DNA from 2 places in the Anaerocolumna sp. AGMB13020 genome. Region 2 is predicted to be linked to the other one. Evidence: riboswitches for the same ligand, from Rfam matches in the RefSeq annotation. Region 2 holds a riboswitch; the other holds the start of a gene.

Region 1 (3,427 bases), 1.2 Mb from region 2:
CGGTGTGCTTAATCTCAATTACTTCATCAAGGCCTGCAAAAATTACTTCGTGATCCCCTACGATGCTGCCTCCTCGTACTGCTGAGATACCGATTTCCTTCTCTCCCCGCTTCTCACGAACAGTAGAGCGGTCATATACATAGTTGTACTCACCATTTAACACTTCATTTATGGAATCAGCCAACAGCAAGGCTGTACCGGAAGGTGCATCCACCTTCTGATTGTGATGCTTTTCAACGATTTCTATATCAAAGCCGCCTGCACTCAAAAGGGCTGTTGCCTCTTTCAAAAGCTTTATTACCGTATTGATTCCCAAGGACATATTGGCAGAACGAAGAATGGCAATTTTTGAAGATGTCTCTTTTACCAGCTCTAAATCTTCTTCTGACAGACCCGTGGAACACAGTATAATAGGAGTATTTGTACGGATGCCATACTCAAACATTTCTATAATATTCCTGGGAGATGAAAAGTCAATTATTACATCTGCCTTTTCTGTATATTTTGTAAAGCTATCAAATACAGGGTAGGAATTTTCAAAACGGTTGTTAACGTCGATTCCTGCAACAATCCTTACGGCATCATCTCCGCTGCAGATTCTTGTTAACTCCTGACCCATTCGTCCGTTGCACCCACGCAAAATTATATTAATCATTTCAACCTCGTTTCTGAATACCAACTTCATTGATATCCGTATCCTTTCAGTGCTTTAACATCATGGCTCTTTCACCTGCCGGATACTTAAGAACCATATTCTTTCCTAATTATATTACAAGCAGGAAGCTTTGCCAATTATATCTTCAAAGTTATACCAGTTTCATTCCGCAATCCTTCATTGCTTTGATCAGCTTCTGCGCATTCCCTTCTTCCATTTCTGTCAGAGGGCTTCTTAAGGCCCCTACTTCAAAGCCCATAAGATTTAGGGCCTTCTTAACTGGAATCGGATTAACTTCACAGAATAAGGCTTCTATTAAGGGTATAAGACGTAACTGCTCCTGCAAGCTGGCGTTCGTATCTCCTTTTAAGTAATCAGCAACAATGTTATGGGTTTCCTTTGGCAGTACATTGGATAATACAGATATTACACCAATACCTCCAAGTGATAGCAAGGGTACTATCTGATCATCATTTCCGGAATACAGATCTATATCACCTTGTGTTCTATGCATCAACTCAACTACCTGAGAGATATTTCCACTGGCTTCCTTTATTGCCACAATGTTATCCACGTCTTTAAAAAGTTGTGCTGTAGAGGCAGGCAACAGGTTACAGCCTGTTCTGCCGGGTACATTGTATAATACGACAGGCAGATCTACTGCTTTGGCAATCAGGGTAAAGTGCTGAATCAAACCCTTCTGCGTTGCTTTATTATAATATGGTGTAACAAGAAGCAGACCGTCAGCTCCCGCTCTCTTGGCATCCTCTGAAAGTTCTATAGCAGTCTGGGTGCAATTTGAGCCGGTTCCTGCTATTACAGGGACTCTGCCTGCAACTTTCTGAGCTGTATAACGGATACATTCCATATGTTCTCTCTCTGTAAGAGTGGAGGATTCCCCCGTCGTTCCACAGATTATGATACTGTCCGTTCCGTTTTCAATCTGATAATCAATCAGTTCTCCAAGCTTATCATAGTTTACATTGAGATTCTCATCAAAGGGTGTTACGATTGCAACCCCAGCTCCTTTAAATATTGCCATACGGCACCTCCTGTTATTCGGCCAAGCGGCCATTCTGGTCTAACGTTTCTCGGCTTTTGGCAAAGAAATAGAAGTGAAATAAAAAAAGCCGGCCTATGGGCCGACACCAAAGAATTCCGTTAAAAATTCCTCCCATACATGGAGAAACAAATGTTTATTCTTTAGGCAGCACTCCATCAATTTCTTGATGACAGTCACACAGCTCTTAACTGTATGCCCAACAAAGAAAAAGCAAAATTCTTCTTCATTTCGGCATCTTTTCCTTTCCACAGCGTTCTTCTATGTTCTGCCATATCCTGCTATGTACTATTAAAAAATGCGCCTCTACCAAATCACGTTATTTAATTGATTAAGAAATCAAATATCCTGTCTATCTTATCATTGTGCAGAAAGGTTGTCAACCATATATTTTATGAAACCACGGCAGACGCAGGCGGGTTACTTATACAAAAAGAGATTAACTTACATTTATAGTGCATACATGGAAGATTTCATGCTGACACTTAAATGTAGATGTAAGTCAATCTCCTCCTGGATATCCAAAGTGATCCTTTCTGCGCTTACCGGCTCAGAAGCAGCATTAAAAACAGCTCCTGAATCACTTTTATTCTTCTATTTTAGCTTCAAATCTCCAATAGTCCAATTTAAACAGATTACCGGAGGGAGCACCATGAAAAGTAAAGTAAATTTCATGAATTCCCTGAATATTTTCAACTCTTTCGCTTACCAAACGCCAATTATCCCAGGCACCGGTAGCCGGTATCTCAACTCTTCCAATCAGCGGACCTTCCAAAGTATCCACATGTATTTCTATTGTTCCGCCACCGGAGGCACTGGCTGCACATACATGAAAGGTATCCGGACCAGTTTCTCCAAAATCCACACTGCTTACCCTGATATAATCTCCATCATCAATATGGCATACATTTATGCCGCCCTGGCTGCAGCTTTCCGTCTTGATTCCCTGTGCCCAGGCAATGGTCTCTGCCTCAATTCTGCTGTAAGGATTAAGACATCCAACGGGTGACACACCCTCTTCCGTCATATGGAGCACCGGAAAGGCACCATCTGCTTCATATTGAAACTGCTCTACGCACACCGAACGGGTAAAACCGCTGCCTCCCGGCAATGCTCCGTTATGGTAAAAGAAATAAGAGTTTCCCTTATAATCTATGATACCCGGATGATTCGTAAAGCTCCCCCCTTCTGTGGGCATGATGACTCCTCTGTAGGTCCAGGGGCCAGTAGGATTGGGACTGGTGGAATATGCAATGTTCTCCGGAATTCCACTGGCAGCGTAGATCATATAGTACAACCCGTTCCGTTTATAAAACCAGGGGCCTTCTTCATAGAGGGTTGCCCGTTCCGGATTCCCCGTCCGTTTACCAAAACTCTCCTCCGTTAATGGTACCTGAACAATACCTGTGTTCTCGTCGTAGGATATCATGTCTTCTTTCAGTTTCACATACCAAAGATGAGGATTTCCCCAGTAAAGATAGGCCTGGCCGTCATCGTCTACAAAAACCGTAGGATCGATGTCTCCTGTTCCGGTCTCCACCAGCGGATGACCCAGGGGGTCTGTAAAGGGACCTGTGGGGCTGTCAGAGACAGCGACCCCTACAGCCATTTGTCCTCCTTTTTTATTCATTGGGACATAAAAGTAGAATTTATCGTTTCTTTCAATACACTGACCTGCCCAGGCATCTCCTCTGGCCCAGGTAAAATCCGTA
Region 2 (3,427 bases):
GGATGTACCAGTATATTTTCTTCATGAAATATCCTCCCTGAGATTTACGTTATTATTGTAATAGACCTATTAAATTTGCAGAATTCAATAGATTTATTGTAAAGCAATATATACCATAAATCTACAAAATATTACTGGTAATTATGCAGGAATCTGGTAAATACCTTCAGCTGTAAAAGAGAATAGAGATTATGGACAGCTATCGTGTATTTAAGGAATCAGAGGCATTATGTTAGCATATTGATCAATAAGGCTGACTTCCACTAACATCAGCTTATCCGTCCTGTCATCAAAGCTTACCGTTTCGCCGCGAAGAATCTTATAGGCTGTTTCAGTGCCTAATGTTCCCATTTCATAGGGTCTCTGAGCAATTGTACCTTGCATGAGTCCATCTTTTATAGCGGCTATTGCAGCTGCATCTCCGTCAAATCCAATCAGGATGATATCGCCGGTTTTACCGGCTTCTTTGAGTGCATTCGCTGCGCCAATAGCCATACGATCATTTTCGCTGAATACGACAGCCAGGTCATCACCGTATCTGGCAAGGAGTTCTTTCATTGCATAATACCCAAGGTCTTCTCTGGAATCACCCCTTGGTTCGCCTACGACGGTATAGCCGCTGTCAGTCATAACTCTTTTAAAGGCATCACCTCTTAGATTAGCATACTCTGCAGTAGCTTCTGTTTTAATGATTGCTGCATTTTTACTGGTGTTATTCTTATCCTGTAACAGTTTAAGAGCATATTCGGCAGCCAGAACCCCTCCACCGTAGGAATCAGATACAATGAAAGCGTCATAGGAGGCGTCATCCGTTCCGATATCAACGATTATAACAGGAATTCCAGCATTTTGTGCCATTGCAGAAATAACTGGCATGGCATTGGGATTAAAGGGTGAGATCACCAAGGCGTCAATCCCTTGCGCTATCAGATCAGAAACACCGGATATCATTTCGGAGGTACTGCTATTCTGATTGTGAGTTATAACATTTATTCCTAATTCCTTTGCTTTTGCCAATACACCGTCTTCCATGGTCTGAAAGAACTCGTAATCACTGTTGTAAACAGACCAACCTATCGTGTAAGGGGTTTCCGAGACAGCAGCATTATTAGCAGGAGCCAGTGTCAACTGTTTTTCCAGATTAAAATGTTCATATAGAACAAGAAACAGAAGAGTTGCTGTAACAAGTAAGAGACCGTGAAGTATTTTTTTGACAGGATTCATGTTATCAAACCTTTTGCTGGTATATTAATTAATATATGCATCTGTAGCATGGGGCATTCGGCTAACCCCCATCTGACTTAAAAAATCGTTTTGAAGGATTGACAAGCTTAGACTTGTGTTGTAAGATTAAAAACATAAATTGAATAAAACCTCACTATGGCAGTGAGGTAGAGGCGCGGCCTTTAACAGTCTTAATCAGAGCAGAGGAGCTATGAGGATTAGGAGAAGGAAAGACCGCCGAAGCAGTTATGTATCCTCAATGCATGCTGCTGGGGCTGTAGTTAATAGCTGCAGGACTGTCTTATCGGCTACCCGGCTGATAAGTTGTGCTATCTCATTTGGGATTGTGGGGCTGTATTTAGAAGTCCTGTATTTGCTTAGGACTTTTTTTAATGCATTGATTCAATGAAGTTAATGCATTAAGGATTATTATATAAGTTAAACTAAAGATTTTGTTCGTGGTTTGGGTAGAATCATAAGGAAGTATTTAAACACACACTCTGAGACATCAAAAATCGGTTTGAACTTATAAATACCCTGAAAAGGGATAATAAAAGGAGAGATGGTTATGAGAAAGAGATGGATGGCTATGCTTGCTGTAACTTTGTCCGTTGTGACACTTTTCACAGCATGTGGAACCAAAAGCACTGGGGGAAGTGATTCAGCAGATGGAGAAGAAGTATTTCGAGTTGGTATGGAATGTACATATGCACCTTTTAACTGGACTCAATTAGATTCTTCAAATGGTGGTGTTGCAATTGATGGAGTTTCTGAATTTGCAGGCGGCTACGATGTTGAGATTGCAAAGAAGATAGCAGATGGCCTGGGTAAGAAACTCGTTATTGTTAAAACTGATTGGGACGGACTTTTACCCGCTCTGACTTCCGGTAAGATCGATGCCATTATTGCTGGTATGTCACCTATTGCTGAGAGAAAAGAAGTAATTGATTTTACAGATAATTATTATAAGTCCAATCTGGTTATGGTAGTAAAGAAAGGAAGTGCCTATGAAAACGCAACTTCTATCAAGGATTTTTCAGGAGCAAAAGTAACTGCTCAGTTGGGTACCTTTCACTATAATGTAATCGATCAGATCGAAGGTGTTAAAAAGGAAACAGCTATGGATAACTTCCCTTCCATGAGAGTTGCTTTAGAATCTGGTATCATTGATGGTTATGTATCTGAGCGTCCGGAAGGTGTTAGTGCTTCCTCCGCGAATGAAAATTTTGTGATGGTGGAATTTACAGATGGTTTTGTCACCTCAGATGATGATACCGCAATTGCTGTTGGTGTAAAGAAAGGCAGTGACTTAACTACTAAAATAAATGAGATTCTTTCAGGAATTTCAGAAGAAGATCGAACAAGCATTATGGATAACGCTATAAAGAATCAGCCTGCTGCCAATTAATTACGGTCAGACTGCATATTTATCAGAGGAAAAACCGGGTGTGATGTCAGCAGCCGGTTTTTCTTAAGCTTTTAGAGGAAGTAGGTTGAAAGAAAATATAAGTTTGGAAAGGATGCCACATCAGGCTTCTTTCAACCTGTATTATTTGTGGCAGTATCGTAGCTAGTCTGCGGTATGCGATGGGTATAAAGATGAATTTAGAACGTATATTAGATATTTTTATGAGTTATTGGCCGATGTTCTTACGGGGAGCATGGGCTACCTTATATATATCCATTATAGGAACTGTTATAGGAACTGTTATTGGACTTTTAATAGGAGTTATAAGAACTATTCCAGTACCGGAGAGAGGAATCAAAAAGATTGTTCTAAAAATAGTGAACATTATTCTTTCCGTATATATTGCCATATTCAGAGGAACTCCCATGATCGTGCAGGCAGTGTTGATTTTTTACGGTTCTGCGGAAGCTTTGAATATTAGTATGAACAAGACAATTGCAGCTATCTTTATCGTTTCCATTAACACAGGTGCGTATATGTCTGAAATCGTCCGCGGTGGCATTATTTCCATTGATAAAGGACAGTTTGAAGCGGCACAGGCAATTGGTATGAACCACATTAAGACCATGCGTTATATTGTTCTGCCTCAGGTAATCCGTAATATACTGCCTGCTACCGGAAATGAGTTTGTTATTAATATAAAGGATACCTCAGTACTCAATGTTATCTCTGTAACCGAACTTTTCTTCATGTCAAAATCGGTTGTTAGCAATACCTTCCGTTATTATGATACCT

Evidence for each region. Region 2 has a riboswitch for lysine ahead of R2R35_RS02765 (transporter substrate-binding domain-containing protein). Riboswitches for the same ligand answer to the same signal wherever they lie in the genome.
Region 1: it holds a riboswitch for lysine, as region 2 does, so the genes downstream of both, dapA (4-hydroxy-tetrahydrodipicolinate synthase) here and R2R35_RS02765 (transporter substrate-binding domain-containing protein) in region 2, are expected to answer to the same signal.

The regions. Positions count from the first base shown of each region.
Region 1 covers NZ_CP136910.1:1,853,942-1,857,368, forward strand. Annotated here, with positions in the region: gene dapB (4-hydroxy-tetrahydrodipicolinate reductase) at 1-655, opposite strand, end outside; gene dapA (4-hydroxy-tetrahydrodipicolinate synthase) at 807-1,697, opposite strand; lysine riboswitch at 1,856-2,032, opposite strand; gene R2R35_RS07320 (glycoside hydrolase family 43 protein) at 2,302-3,427, opposite strand, start outside.
Region 2 covers NZ_CP136910.1:648,732-652,158, reverse strand. Annotated here, with positions in the region: gene R2R35_RS02775 (ATP-dependent metallopeptidase FtsH/Yme1/Tma family protein) at 1-25, opposite strand, end outside; gene R2R35_RS02770 (substrate-binding domain-containing protein) at 211-1,224, opposite strand; lysine riboswitch at 1,385-1,564, shown strand; gene R2R35_RS02765 (transporter substrate-binding domain-containing protein) at 1,793-2,632, shown strand; gene R2R35_RS02760 (amino acid ABC transporter permease) at 2,824-3,427, shown strand, end outside.